3 regions of the Sporosarcina sp. Y352 genome follow, and region 3 is predicted to be linked to each of the others. Evidence: riboswitches for the same ligand, from Rfam matches in the RefSeq annotation. Region 3 holds a riboswitch; each other region holds the start of a gene.
The links. Region 3 has a riboswitch for S-adenosylmethionine ahead of metA (homoserine O-acetyltransferase MetA). Riboswitches for the same ligand answer to the same signal wherever they lie in the genome.
Positions count from the first base shown of each region.

Region 1: it holds a riboswitch for S-adenosylmethionine, as region 3 does, so the genes downstream of both, metK (methionine adenosyltransferase) here and metA (homoserine O-acetyltransferase MetA) in region 3, are expected to answer to the same signal.
Region 2: it holds a riboswitch for S-adenosylmethionine, as region 3 does, so the genes downstream of both, cysC (adenylyl-sulfate kinase) here and metA (homoserine O-acetyltransferase MetA) in region 3, are expected to answer to the same signal.

Region 1 is NZ_JBXCJE010000001.1:543,459-548,318, forward strand. Features, by position in the region: gene AC1TO6_RS02815 (histidine phosphatase family protein) at 1-353, opposite strand, end outside; gene AC1TO6_RS02820 (alpha/beta hydrolase) at 392-1,186, opposite strand; gene AC1TO6_RS02825 (gamma carbonic anhydrase) at 1,301-1,813, shown strand; gene metK (methionine adenosyltransferase) at 1,920-3,116, opposite strand; SAM riboswitch class I at 3,308-3,426, opposite strand; gene pckA (phosphoenolpyruvate carboxykinase (ATP)) at 3,614-4,860, shown strand, end outside.
Region 2 is NZ_JBXCJE010000003.1:50,768-55,627, reverse strand. Features, by position in the region: gene AC1TO6_RS05785 (TraB/GumN family protein) at 1-1,086, shown strand, start outside; SAM riboswitch class I at 1,226-1,326, shown strand; gene cysC (adenylyl-sulfate kinase) at 1,507-2,106, shown strand; gene AC1TO6_RS05775 (phosphoadenylyl-sulfate reductase) at 2,340-3,071, shown strand; gene sat (sulfate adenylyltransferase) at 3,073-4,221, shown strand; gene cobA (uroporphyrinogen-III C-methyltransferase) at 4,266-4,860, shown strand, end outside.
Region 3 is NZ_JBXCJE010000001.1:390,935-395,794, forward strand. Features, by position in the region: gene AC1TO6_RS02040 (NAD(P)-dependent malic enzyme) at 1-522, shown strand, start outside; gene AC1TO6_RS02045 (YetF domain-containing protein) at 582-1,292, opposite strand; gene AC1TO6_RS02050 (hypothetical protein) at 1,472-2,230, opposite strand; gene metA (homoserine O-acetyltransferase MetA) at 2,291-3,199, opposite strand; SAM riboswitch class I at 3,368-3,474, opposite strand; gene AC1TO6_RS02060 (hypothetical protein) at 3,613-3,792, shown strand; gene AC1TO6_RS02065 (PP2C family serine/threonine-protein phosphatase) at 3,887-4,684, opposite strand; gene AC1TO6_RS02070 (NUDIX domain-containing protein) at 4,681-4,860, opposite strand, start outside.

The DNA of each region.
Region 1 (4,860 bases), 150 kb from region 3:
ATTTCCTCTTGCGGTTCGAACCCCAGTTCAAGCTTTCTCCACGAATGACCCCATTTTGCAACGCGCTCTGTTTCCGTCATTCCTTCGATTAAGCCGCCCCCTGATTCACGCAGACGGTTGTCAGCTATCAGAGGAATTCCAATACTACTTTCAGCAATGATTTCTGCTGTTTTTGCTGCCCGCATTAAGGGACTTGTGTATATGAAATCCCATTGTTCGCTCGAAAGCCTTTTTGCCACTCGGTTAGCCATTTCAATTCCTTCTTCGTCAAGCGGGATATCAGTACTCCCTTGAGCACGTCCTTCTTTATTCCACGTAGTGACTCCATGCCTCACAAATCCAAAAGTCGTAATATTAAACACCCCTTTGCTAGAAAAATTTACTGCTGTTCTCACACGACGTATCCAACAGATCTCAGTACATTATTCATAAATGACTCCGTATATAAGTAAACTTCTTCTCGTTCTGGTTCCTGATAAATATCATGGTACAAATGCTTCCATTGCTTGTACTGTAATTCAGATAAATCTTGCCTAATGAGCCACTTCTTCACAGTGGAGGTATCCGTAATTTTATCTTCCTCTGCAATGTGCATTAAAACTGGAGTATCATGCATGTTTCCTTCGTGCTGTACCACCAATTTCATGAATGCCTGTAACTCTTTGTACCAAGATACCGTGCTTTCAGTGCCATAATTCTCATCTGACCGTATTTCTTCATATAACTCACTGTTACGAGTCAACATTTCAACATCAATTTCATGATCCAGCTTAGTAGAAGATGAAAGTTTAGTCAGTACGTTCGAAAATTTCGGCGGTTGGTGACGCAGCGCCAACCAAGGCGAGCTGAATACAACTCCTGCACACTCAATTTTCTTTCTTTGCAAAAGACGCATGACGAACGTCGCACCCATTCCATGTCCTATAATAAAAAAAGGTAGATGATCACCGAGACCGACCTCTATTAACTTTTCCACATATTTAGTGTATGTATCAACCTGTTCGTTGTGGATTTTCCCTTGGCTTTCTACTCCGTGTCCAGGTAAATCACCTGCCACGACATGGAAACCACTATTACGAAGCTTCTGAATGAGCCAAGCATTTCTACTATGATGTTCGTACACATTATGAACGATCGCCACGACAGCTTTAGGCTGTCCTTCCGCTTCCCATTTCCACACGGTCATCTTCCCCTTACCTATTACATTATTTTCTTTCTATTGTTTAACTCTTAACCTACTATAAAATCCTAATCTTTGTTACGATAATTATACACTACATAAAGAAATGAGGAGAGTTGAATGATTTATCCCTACAAAGATAAAACACCCGTAATCGATCCATCCGTATTCATTGCAGATTATACAACAATTTCTGGAGATGTAACAATTGGTGCCGAATCGTCAATCTGGTTCAATACTGTGATTCGCGGTGATGTCTCAGCTACAATTATCGGACGTAAAGTGAACGTGCAAGACTTGTGCTGCCTACATCAAAGCCCACACTCTCCACTAATCCTTGAGGACGAAGTTTCGATTGGACACCAAGTTACTCTACATAGCTGCACTATAAAAAAAGGTGCGCTGATTGGCATGGGCTCCATCATTCTAGACGGGGCTGAAATCGGCGAGGGGGCATTTATTGGAGCGGGCAGTCTAGTACCGCCCGGTAAGAAGATTCCACCGAATATGTTAGCACTCGGTTCACCGGCAAAAGTTGTTCGAGAACTGAATGAAGACGACCGTGCAGATATGGAAAGAATTGTTCGTGAATACGCGGAAAAAGGGCAATATTACAAGAGTCTACAAAAGTGATGTATTGCCGCCATTGATTGGCGGCTTTTTTTATTGAAGGATAATAACACACGATAAAAAATGCCGGAAGCTAAGGACGAGTCCTTGCTTCCGGCATTTTCAATAATTATTTCCCTGTTAGTTCTTTCAATGTTGCAGCTTTGTCCGTTTGTTCCCATGGCAGATCAACATCCGTGCGGCCGAAGTGACCATACGCTGCCGTCTGCTTGTAGATAGGACGACGGAGATTAAGCATTTTAATGATACCTGCTGGACGAAGGTCAAAGAGTTCACGTGTCAGTTCCACGAGTTTACTCTCCTCAACGGTACCTGTTCCGAATGTATCAATGGAAATCGATACAGGTTGAGCTACACCGATTGCATAAGCCAACTGGACTTCACAGCGGTCTGCAAGTTCTGCTGCAACGATGTTTTTTGCAACATAACGAGCCGCGTATGAAGCTGAGCGGTCCACTTTTGTAGGATCTTTCCCCGAAAATGCCCCACCGCCATGACGTGCATAACCGCCATACGTATCAACAATGATTTTACGACCAGTCAGACCCGCATCTCCTTGAGGTCCACCTATTACAAATCGGCCAGTCGGATTGATGTAGTACTTTGTTTCTTCATCAATTAGATTAGTTGGTACAACTGGATTAATAACGAATTCCTTAATATCACTTTGAATCTGCTCAAGTGTCACTTCAGGATGATGTTGTGCTGAAATAACAATCGTATCAATTCTAACCGGTATATTATTTTCATCATACTCTACAGTCACTTGCGTTTTCCCATCCGGTCTTAGGTACGAAAGTGTTTCATCTTTACGTACTTGTGCAAGTTTAAAGGATAGTTTATGGGCTAAGCTGATTGGTAATGGCATCAGTTCTGGTGTCTCATTACAAGCATAACCAAACATCAAACCTTGGTCGCCTGCTCCAATATCTTCAAGTTCGTCATCCGTCATTAATCCTTCACGCGCTTCAAGTGCTTGGTCAACACCCGCAGCAATATCGGCTGATTGTTCATCGATCGCAGTGAGAACTGCAGACGTTTCCCAATCAAATCCGTATTTCGCTCGAACGTAACCAATTCCTTTAACAGTTTCGCGCACAACTTTTGGAATATCGACATATGTAGTCGTCGTGATTTCACCTGCTACGAGTACCAGTCCTGTAGTGATTGTCGTTTCACATGCTACGCGTGCATTTGGATCTTCCTCCAAAATAGCATCAAGGATAGCATCTGAAATTTGGTCGCACATTTTGTCTGGATGTCCTTCAGTTACCGATTCTGAAGTAAACAGTCGGCGGTTAGTCATGTCTTTTCCTCCTTATATCCTACGAGATTGATACGGTACTCATATGTCCCATGTAGAGTCCTCCCGGATTCAGGAAAGACTACAAGCCACTGCGAGCTCTATACACGAGGATAAAGGGCTAAACAAATTAAAAAGCCCTTCGCTCACGTACTAATACATGAGGAAAGGCATGATTTTAAAAGCACCTTTCACTCTTATCATACAAGGACTGTGCCTTGCTACAGGTTTGGCACCTTTGCGCAGACAAATAAGTCATTGCAGGTTGCCGGGTTTCATTGGGCCTGACCCCTCCACCAGCTCGGGATAAGAGTATCCGTTCAACTATATATGCTACGAAAAAACTTGTTCCCTGTCAAATTTCTTTGCCGATTTTACATCTAATTGCTTGAGATTTTGATTAATATAGATTATTATTCTTAATGTGTTATACTATTTAAGAAATGTGATGACATGACACCCAATTATATGGGACTATGAGTAAAGGACGGTACATAATTATGATTACAGCAAAGATTAGCGACGATCTAAATAACCTTCTTTCCGGTGAAAATATAAAAATTCAACTTTCAGTACCACAACTTGTTGAAAAAGCGATATCACGTGGAGAAGCTCAACTGACTTCCGATGGAGCAGTCACGGCTCAAACAGGGAAGTATACAGGTCGTTCCCCTAAAGATAAATATATTGTCGAGGAAGCGTCCTCCAAAGACAAAATCGATTGGGGCAGCGTAAACCGTCCGATTTCATCTGATGTATTTGACTCATTATATAATAAAATGCTTACACACTTAAAAGTTAAAGACGAACTGTTCGTCTTCAAAGGATTCGCTGGTGCAGATCCAGCTTCACGTCTATCCATTCAAGTCGTGAATGAATTTGCTTGGCATAACCTATTCGTCCATCAATTGTTTATTCGCCCGACTGAAGTAGAGCTCTCGAAACACGAAGCGCAATTTACTATCATTTCAGCTCCTTCTTTTAAAGCGGATCCTGCAGTTGACGGTACGAATTCCGAGACGTTCATTATTGTGTCTATGGAAAAACGCATCGTTCTCATTGGTGGTACTGAATATGCTGGTGAAATGAAAAAAGCAATCTTCTCTGTCATGAACTACTTCCTACCTGAGAATGGCATCATGCCGATGCACTGTTCTGCGAACGTCGGCGAAGAAGGCGATGTCGCTTTGTTCTTCGGTCTTTCAGGAACAGGTAAAACAACACTTTCAGCTGACGCGAACCGCAAATTAATCGGCGACGATGAACACGGTTGGTCTGACACTGGTGTCTTTAACATCGAAGGTGGTTGCTACGCGAAATGTATCAATTTATCTCAAGAAAAAGAACCTGAAATTTTCGGTGCAATTCGTTTCGGATCAGTTCTTGAAAACGTTGTTATCGATCCAGTAACAAACATTCCGAATTACGATGATGGATCTTTGACTGAAAATACACGTGCAGCATATCCAATTCAAGCAATCGATAACATCGTTGACCCTTCAGTTGCAGGTCATCCTAAAACAATTATTTTCTTGACTGCAGATGCTTTCGGCGTACTGCCCCCTATTTCCAAATTAACGAAAGAGCAAGCAATGTACCACTTCCTAAGTGGTTTCACTTCGAAACTTGCTGGAACAGAACGTGGTATCACATCACCTGAAGCAACATTCTCGACATGCTTCGGATCACCTTTCCTTCCGCTTCCAGCGACAGTATATGCTGAAATGCTTGGGAAAAAGATTGATGA
Region 2 (4,860 bases), on a different contig from region 3:
GCAGATCAGGTAAAAGAAGTAATCGACAGAGAGAGACCTGATTCGGTTTGTATTGAATTGGATGAACAACGTTATCAATCTATCATGGAAGGAAGCAAGTGGAAGGAGACAGATATTTTTAAGGTAATAAAAGAAAAGAAAGCATCTTTACTTTTAATGAATCTGGCAATTTCCTCCTTTCAAAACCGTTTAGCAAAACAATTTAATATAAAGCCTGGGCAGGAAATGATTCAGGGGATTGAATCGGCAAAAGAAGTTGGTGCAGAACTTGTGCTCGCCGATCGTAATATTCAAATAACGTTCTCCAGAATTTGGGGCAACATCGGTTTCATGGGGAAAAGCCAACTTCTCACGTCGGTCGTCTATAGTATATTCAGCAAAGAAAGCATTTCTGAAGAAGACCTAGAAAAAATGAAATCAAAAGACACTTTAAATGCTGTATTAAACGATTTCACAGAAACTTTTCCGAAACTAAAGGAGCCTTTAATTGATGAACGTGATCAGTATTTAGCACAGAAAATTAAAGATGCACCGGGGAAAAAAGTAGTGGCTGTTTTAGGAGCAGCACATATTCCAGGGATTACCAAGGAAATTCATAATGAGCATGATTTACAAGCATTATCGCAAACGCCCGTCAAATCAAAACTACCTAAAATTATTGGGTGGGCAATTCCAGTGCTCCTTCTTTCTATAATTGCATATACTTTTATTTCAAATCCTTCAGCGGGTTTTGACCAAGCGCTAAGTTGGATATTGTGGACGGGTAGTCTTTCGGCAATTGGTGCGGCTGCGGCACTGGGACATCCACTAGCCATTTTGGCTGCCTTTGTTTCGGCTCCTATAACAACCCTACATCCATTGATTGCAGCGGGGTGGGTATCCGGAATTGTTCAGGCATTTTTCCGTAGACCAAGCGTTGGCGATTTCGAAAGATTATCTGAAGATGTATTTTCGATTAAAGGTTTTTGGGCAAATAGGGTAACACGAGTCTTATTGGTTGTCGTCCTCACAAACCTAGGAGGTACATTAGGTACCTTTATAGGTGGAGCTGATGTCATACGTGTATTCTTTGAGAACTTTAAATGAAAAATAGATAGTTTTTTTGTTATCTACACAAGAAGGATATTTAAAACCAATTAAACCAATAGACTTTAATTTATTATCTGATAAGTCATTGACAATGTCTTTTTCATAATGTAATATTGGTCTCAACTTAATAGTTCATATCTTATCCAGAGAGGTTGAGGGACTGGCCCAATGAAACCTCGGCAACAGACTGTTTAGTACTGTGCCAATTCCATTAAACGAAAGTTTAGAAGATAAGAAGAGAATTTTTTGTTCGATTAATTAACCTCTTCTTGCACTATTAAGAAGTGGTTTTTTATTTTCCACACAATAGAATACATGCTAATTAGACAACTAAAGGCATCTTTTAATCGATTATTTGTATCGGCTTAAAAGTTGTCTTTTTTTGTAAATTAAATAGAGAAAATGGGGGAGAAAATAATGACAGAATCTACAAATATCGTTTGGCACGAATCAGAGGTAACAAAAGAGAATCGCCAAGAAGCTAAGGGGCATAAAAGTGCAATTCTATGGTTTACAGGACTTTCAGGGTCAGGAAAGTCGACGATTTCAGTAGCGTTAGAAACAGCGTTACATAAAAAAGGTATTCATACCTATCGGTTGGATGGGGATAATGTTCGGCATGGTTTAAATAAGAATTTAGGGTTTAGTCCAGATGACCGCACGGAAAATATTCGTAGAATCGGTGAAGTCTCAAAACTAATGATTGATGCAGGATTGTTCACGTTAACAGCGTTCATTTCTCCATACAAGGAAGATCGGGATACAGTGCGTGACCTCGTCGAACCAAATGAATTTATCGAAGTTTACGTGAAGGCTAGTTTAGAAACATGTGAAGAACGCGATACAAAAGGACTCTACAAGAAAGCCAGATTGGGAGAGTTGAAAAATTTCACAGGAATCGATGCTCCTTATGACGTACCTGTTGACCCAGAAATCACTATTGATACAAATAAGCTAAGCGTTGAAGAATCAGTTAAAGTCATCGTAAATTATTTAAACGAAAATAAATATATCTGAAAAAACCAATAGATATGTAACTTCTTGATATTGTAGGAATAGAATACCTTTAAACCGACTTGACAGATAGGATTAATAAAGATATTGTTAATTTCAATCATAAGTAGAGCGGGAATTCTAATTGGATGTAAAATTCCGAACATATGAACAATAGATGGCTTTAACCATTGAATGGTTAACTTCGTCTTAAAAAGAGAAGTTACATCATTAATTTTATGGGGGGAGAAGTTTCTATGGTGAAACTGACGTATGACACATGGTTTAAGCCTACTGAAACGTTTAACATTGACGACGAGTCAAAGGGTGCTTTAAATGTTTTGAGATGGGCTTATGACGAATATGATGCTGATCTTGTCTATGCATGTAGCTTTGGTGTAGAAGGAATTGTAATGCTTGATTTGATTTCGAAAACAAAACCAACTGCTAAAGTGGTGTTTTTGGATACAGGGCTTCATTTTCAAGAAACGTATACCCTCATCGATGACATCAAAACGCGTTATCCACAGCTCGATATAGAAATGAAAAAGCCAGCCTTAACGGTTGAAGAACAGGCTGATGCACATGGAGAAAAACTATGGGAAAGACAACCAGACCGTTGTTGCCATATGAGGAAAGTTGTTCCACTTCAAGAGGCACTAAGCAATGCGACTGCTTGGTTATCTGGGCTACGACGAGAACAATCACCGTCTAGAAGTTTAACCGAATTTGTGAATAAGGATGAAACGTTCCAATCAGTTAAAGTTTGCCCATTGATTCATTGGACGTGGACCGATATTTGGGATTATGTTGATAAATATAAATTGCCCTATAATCCCCTTCATGATCAAGGATTTCCTAGTATCGGTTGCGTACCCTGTACGTCGCCAAGTGATACAACGTCAGGCTCAAGATCTGGCCGGTGGGCAAATCAAATGAAAACAGAGTGTGGATTACACCAAAAAATCAACTTAAATGGAGGAAATTAATATGAGCTTGAGTCAACCGCACGGTGGTACATTAATTAATCGCTGGAATCCAGATTTTCAATTGGAAGGGTTAACTGCAACAGTTGAATTAGATGAGATTGCTAGCAGTGATCTAGACTTGATTGGTACTGGGGCGTATAGCCCTATAAGTGGATTCCTAACAGAAGCGGACTACAATTCCGTCGTCCATACGATGAGGTTAACAACGGGTGAGCCTTGGACCATTCCAATTACATTGCCCACAACAGAAAAGAATGCGGAAAAAATTACGATTGGCAACTTTGTGAAATTAGTGAGAGACGAAATCGTTTACGGTGTACTCGAAGTAACTGATATTTTCACGCCCGATAAGGAAGTAGAGGCTGAATTGGTCTATCAAACGACGGACCGCGAGCATCCAGGTGTGAAGAAGTTGTTTGAACGTCCGAATGTCTATCTTGGTGGAACGATAACGCTGATTCAACGGAGACCATTGAATGAGTTTTCGGAATATCTGTTTGACCCGATTGAAACAAGACAAAAGTTCCAAGAGCTTGGCTGGAAAACAGTCGTTGGTTTCCAAACAAGAAATCCGGTTCACAGAGCACATGAATATATTCAAAAGACAGCTTTGGAGATTGTTGATGGTTTATTTTTAAACCCGCTTGTTGGTGAAACGAAATCCGATGATATTCCGGCAGATGTACGCTTGGAAAGCTATGAAGTTTTACTAGAAAACTATTATGCGAAAGAGCATGTGTTTTTAGGTGTATTTACAGCGGCAATGCGTTATGCCGGACCAAGGGAAGCCGTTTTCCATGCGATGGTCCGCAAGAATTTCGGTTGTACACACTTCATAGTCGGTCGTGATCATGCGGGGGTTGGTAATTATTACGGTACGTATGATGCTCAGGAAATCTTTAGTAATTTTACGCTAGGGGAACTCGGGATTACGTTATTATTTTTTGAACATAGCTTTTATTGCAGTAAATGCGACAGTATGGCAACACCTAAAACATGTCCGCATGATGCCAGTCACCATGTAATCTTGTCTGGTACAAAAGTGAGAGAAATGCTTCGAAATGGAGAGAAGCTGCCAACGACATTTAGTAGACCCGAAGTGATTGATGTATTAATTGCAGGAATGCAAAAAGAAAAGATTCATTCATAACGTCAATTTTACTTTAGAACTAAGCGGTGAGAGGAGTGATAAGAATGGGAAAAGTATTTATAGTAGGAGCTGGACCTGGAGATGTTGATTTAATCACCGTTAAAGGGCTGAAATGTATTCAACAAGCTGATGTTATCTTGTACGATCGCTTAATAAATAAAGAGCTTCTTACTTATGCAAAACCGGGAGCGGACTTAATATATTGCGGGAAATTACCAAACTACCATGCAATGATCCAGGAAACGATTAATCACTTTTTAGTAAAATATGCGAAGCAAGGAAAAATCGTCACACGATTAAAGGGTGGAGATCCATTCGTGTTCGGGAGAGGTGCTGAAGAAGCAGAAGTTCTTGCGGACAATGGAATCCCATTTGAGGTGGTTCCAGGAATTACTGCAGGGATTGCAGCACCTGCTTATGCGGGTATCCCAGTGACACATCGCGAGTTAAGTTCGAGTTTTGCAATTGTAACAGGTCATATGCGTGCTGGAAAGAGCGACTCGATTCACTGGGAAAGTCTTGCGGTCGGAATTGATACCCTTGCGATTTATATGGGTGTCGGAAACTTGCCTTATATTTGTGAGCAACTGACAAAGTATGGTCGACCTGAAAGTACGCCTGTAGCTCTTGTTCATTGGG
Region 3 (4,860 bases):
CGTCCTGATGGTATGAATCCGACTAAAGACGAAATTGCACAAATTACAAACCCACACGGTCTACAAGGGTCTTTACAAACCGCTATGACAGGTGCAGATGTCTTTATTGGTGTTTCTGCGGCCAACATTTTATCAAAAGACGATATCGACTGCATGAACTCCAATCCAATTATCTTTGCTTTAGCTAATCCCGACCCTGAAATTGCACCTGCTTTAGCGAAGGAATTAGGGGTACGTATTATGGCAACAGGTAGATCCGATTTTGCAAATCAAGTGAATAATGTGCTTGCATTTCCAGGTATTTTCCGAGGCGCTCTAGATGTGCGTGCAACCGAAATCAACGAAAGCATGAAGCTTGCAGCTACTTTTGCCATTGCTTCTGTCATTGACGATTCCGATTTGCATGAAGACTATATTGTTCCTGATCCTTTTGATGAACGCGTTGTAAAAGCGGTCACAGAAGCTGTGAGTAAAGCGGCAATAGAATCAGGGGCTTCTGCCCTTTCGCTCGCTGTCCATTAAATAGAACCAGTATAAAAACGTCGTAAAAAAGGGATACCTCCCTTTTTTCGACGTTTTTTTCAACTTTCCGCATTTTTCTTCATTTCAATTTGGAGACTGCCGTCCGTTTGTACTTCAGCAAAGAATACGTGTTCAACTTTACCAACACCCTGCTTTTTTAATTGTTCGTACAAACACTCTTCCGTCAGATTCAGCTCTCTTAAATTCCTTGTGGCAATTTTCCCTTCTGCAATTAGTTCAGTCGGAAGATATTTGGGAGCAGGAGCGTTAGCATTTACGTCTTTTTTTGTAGCCCCTTGTAATTCCACTTTCTTTAAGACACTTAACTGTCCATTTGTTTCAAGAAGCGCATAATGGTCGTCTGTATATGAAAAAATACTTTGTTCACGCAACATCATCGTTAAATCATTTAAATGCAGACGTAATTTCTTCATTGACTCTTCAACGAGTTTTCCTTCATATATGACAATAGTCGGCTGATCATCTAGTATTATTCGTGCTTTCTTAGATTTAAATGCAATATAACTCATTAGCATTGTCAAAAATGCCCACCAGATCATTGAGATCACCCCATTTAAAAATGGCGTTCTAGATTCTCCTGCTATATCTGCTGCAATTGACCCAATTGTAATACCGGTAACATAATGGAAAAAAGTTAGCTGAGAAATTTGCTTTTTCCCTAAAAACCGGGCAAGTATAAGAAGGACTAGAAATGCAGACGTTGTCCTAATGATCATTTCCCAAAAATCCACTTCTAAAAATTTATCCAAAACCACACCTCCACTATAGAGGAAGTGTTCCATTATTACCTATCGCCTATACATGTAAGTATCTTGAAGTATAATTATTAAAAAGAGAGCACATCCAATAGCCATGTGAAATGACTGTTGGACTGCTCTCTCTGTATCAATTACCATGTTTGGATTCAAATCAAGTGAGCGTCACCTGTTCATTCAGTATTTTCCTCTTTTTCTTCCTGCTTGTGATTCAACATGAAACGTGTCGAATTTTGTTCCTGTCCGCTCAGTACTTTAGGAACGCGCGAAGTTGTCGTATTATAGCTGCCTTCTATTTTTCTTGTTAAAAAGGATGTTCGCTCGTAAAGGGCAGAGCGGAGATTATCCAGTTGTCTTACTACCTTCTCCAACAATCCCTCTTGGTTGTCCAACCTTATGATTACATCCTTTTGAACGTTCTTATGCTGCGAAAATTGGTCAGATAATTGCTGTTGCTGATTCATCTGCTCATTTATTTTAAAGAGTACTTCCTCGTTTGCAGATGTAATTATTTCAATGCGCTTTATAATTTCTTGATTTGATTGACTTATACCCTTTACTTGCAAATTATAATCCTGATTCAAATTTCTCAGGTTCCAAAACCTCTCAAGAAGCACTTGATTCTTATCTTCTAATTTCGAAAACGAATTTTGTGCTTCCTTCTCAAAACTTTCACGACGGATATCATTTTCTTTTAATCCCGATAGTTGTTCATGGATTGATATCATTCGATTTGATTGTGCTTTACTTTGTCGTTTCAGTAAGTTCTCCATCATATTAAACCGGCGGTTGGTTGTTTCGGTCGCTTCCTTCTGTTCTTTCATCCATTCCGCTAAAGGGTCTATTTTGAAGTGTTCTTGATTTTGATTTTTAATGTCCTCATTATTTTTAAAGACATTCGGATGCCCTTTTTCATTGATAAACAACCCCACACTTTTTCCCCCTTTGTCGTATTATCTTATGCACTATACGATAAAAAGGTCATTAAACAGTTATTCCCACACATAAGGCGTTTCTTGATAGACATAATAATTAAGCCAATTAGAGAAAAGCAAATGAGTATGTGAGCGCCATGTGTTCAAAGGTTCTTTAGTGGGATCATCATTCGGAAAATAGTTTTGTGGTATCTCAATGTCTACCCCTCTTTTAAGGTCACGTGCATATTCCTCCGCAAGTGTATCCGCGTCATATTCCAAATGACCTGTAACCATAATATGTTTGTTGTCTTTGGAAAGGACTATGAAAGCTCCTGCATCTTCAGACTTGGCGAGTAGAAGTAAACGAGGATCATTTTCAATTTCTTCTATTGAGACAGACGTATAACGTGAATGCGGCGCTCTGAATTCATCATTAAAGCCTCGTGAAAGATTGATGGTAGGATCGGATAAACGATGTGTAAAAACGCCTGAGCATTTTTTCGGCAATTCAAATTTTCCAATTCCATAATGATGATAAAGAGCTGCTTGAGCACCCCAACAAATATGTAAAACTGATGTTACATTTAATTTTGACCATTCCATAATTGCCGTTAATTCTTTCCAGTAGTTAACATCTTCAAATTCCAAATGCTCAATAGGTGCACCGGTAATGATCAAGCCATCGAAACGGCGATGTTTCACTTGTTCAAATGTCGCATAGTATGCATCTAGATGTGTTTTACTAACATTTTTCGAATCATGTGTTGCTGTATTCAAAAATGTAACATTTACTTGCAACGGTGTATTTCCCAGCAATCGTAGTAGCTGTAACTCAGTTCTTTCTTTCTCAGGCATTAAATTTAGAATTGCAATAGTCATAGGACGTATATCTTGAGATGTTGCACGATCTTCATCCATCACGAATATTTTTTCCTTCTTCAATAGTTCTACTGCCGGTAATTGTTTCGGTATATTGATTGGCATTTGTCGTATCCCCTTTTCGATTTTATATGTATGATTTTTTAAATAGCGGTAGGCTCCTGCAACTCGATGCAATTCATATTGAAAACCTTATAACTTCCTACCTTTTTAAAATATAAAAAACCCTTTTTTCTGTATGATAAGAAAAGAGGGTTCTTTTTAGGCTCTAAGCTCTTATCTCTCAAGAATTGATCTTGTTGGAGGTAGCACCTTCCTGACTAGGTCAGAGGTTGCTGAAGCTTCACAGGGCCAATTCCCTCTGCTTCTCTTGATAAGAATATTTAATTAACTTCCATTATACTACTTAACTTACTATTGTAAAAGGTCTTTTTCTATTGCAAAAATTTTCATCGGATAAATCCCTCTTATAAAGCCACCTTAACAAAGTACTTATTGAAATGAAAGGAGCTGTTACAATGGGGAGAGATGACAACAAAACTGGCGGGAACAATGCGCGTTCGTTACCGCAGACACCGAAAAACCAAAAAATAAAACCTGGTGACATGAGTGAAGAAATTGCTCGCGAGTTTGCTGAACTGAGTTCCCTGAAACCAAAGCGAGAACGTATGAATCCAAATGCAAGAAAAAGAAAATGAGTAAGTAAAACGATGAACCCTCGCGCCAGCGTCATGCTGACGCGGGAGTTTATTTATACTCAGTCTGCGTTCTGCGCTTGCTTTAAATCTTCCTTTATCCCCTATAATCGCTCGGGATGCTGCCTTCCTTTTCTACTTCCACATTCCATGCAACAATTGTTGTACTGTCTCGTACATTTTGTCTTTCAATTTCCGTTAACAACTGTGAAATACCTTCATCGAGTTTTTTTTCATTCAGCTCAGCAACAAGATTTGATGGATTCGAAAAAGGTTCACCTGGGCATTCCACCAAACCGTCAGTCGTCAAAAAAATAAGGTTGTTCCCTTTTCTCAATTCTCTTGTTCCTGAAGTGTAGCATGGTACTGCTTGCTCAAACGTATTCACCTGACCAATCCACTCGAAGAATTGCCTTTGGTTGAGTTGAAATTGGTTCAGCGCAATCAGATCCGGATGTAATACGTATACTAGGCAATCTCCAACGGAAAACCACCATACATAATTAGCTTTCCTCACTACGATAAGACAAGCCGTTTCTCCTGTGACACACCTGCATTTGTCCAAAAACTTCTTGGATTGAAAAATCTCAAGGAGCTTTACTTCCAAATATTTAAAATCAAGAAAACCCTTTATGTTTATATTCTCTACAAAATCACTTTTAAACTGTTCAAGTGTATCAATGACAAGTTTCGCACTTTCGGCACTTTTATGTGCATCCAAAATAGCCGCGAATTCCCAATCCTCATTTTGCCAAATAACAAAGCCATCCTCGTTCTTGGTTTGTCCCGCTGAAGAATTGCCTCCAAAACGACCAACTGCCATCCGATTAACCCACCGAACATCCCGTTCATCGATAAAGTCCTTTTCACTTCCAACCCAAGAGTGATTATTCATGAACGCTCGACCAATCGATATGGCCTCACTTCATAACCCTCATTGGCAATCGTCTCTTTATTCAAGGCATCCTTCACTCTAGAAACGAATTGCGGGCGTTTTATCCAGTCTTCTACTTGTTCTTTATCAAAGTCAACAAATTGTACGTCAATCGTTTCAGGAGGCTGTGCAGCCGG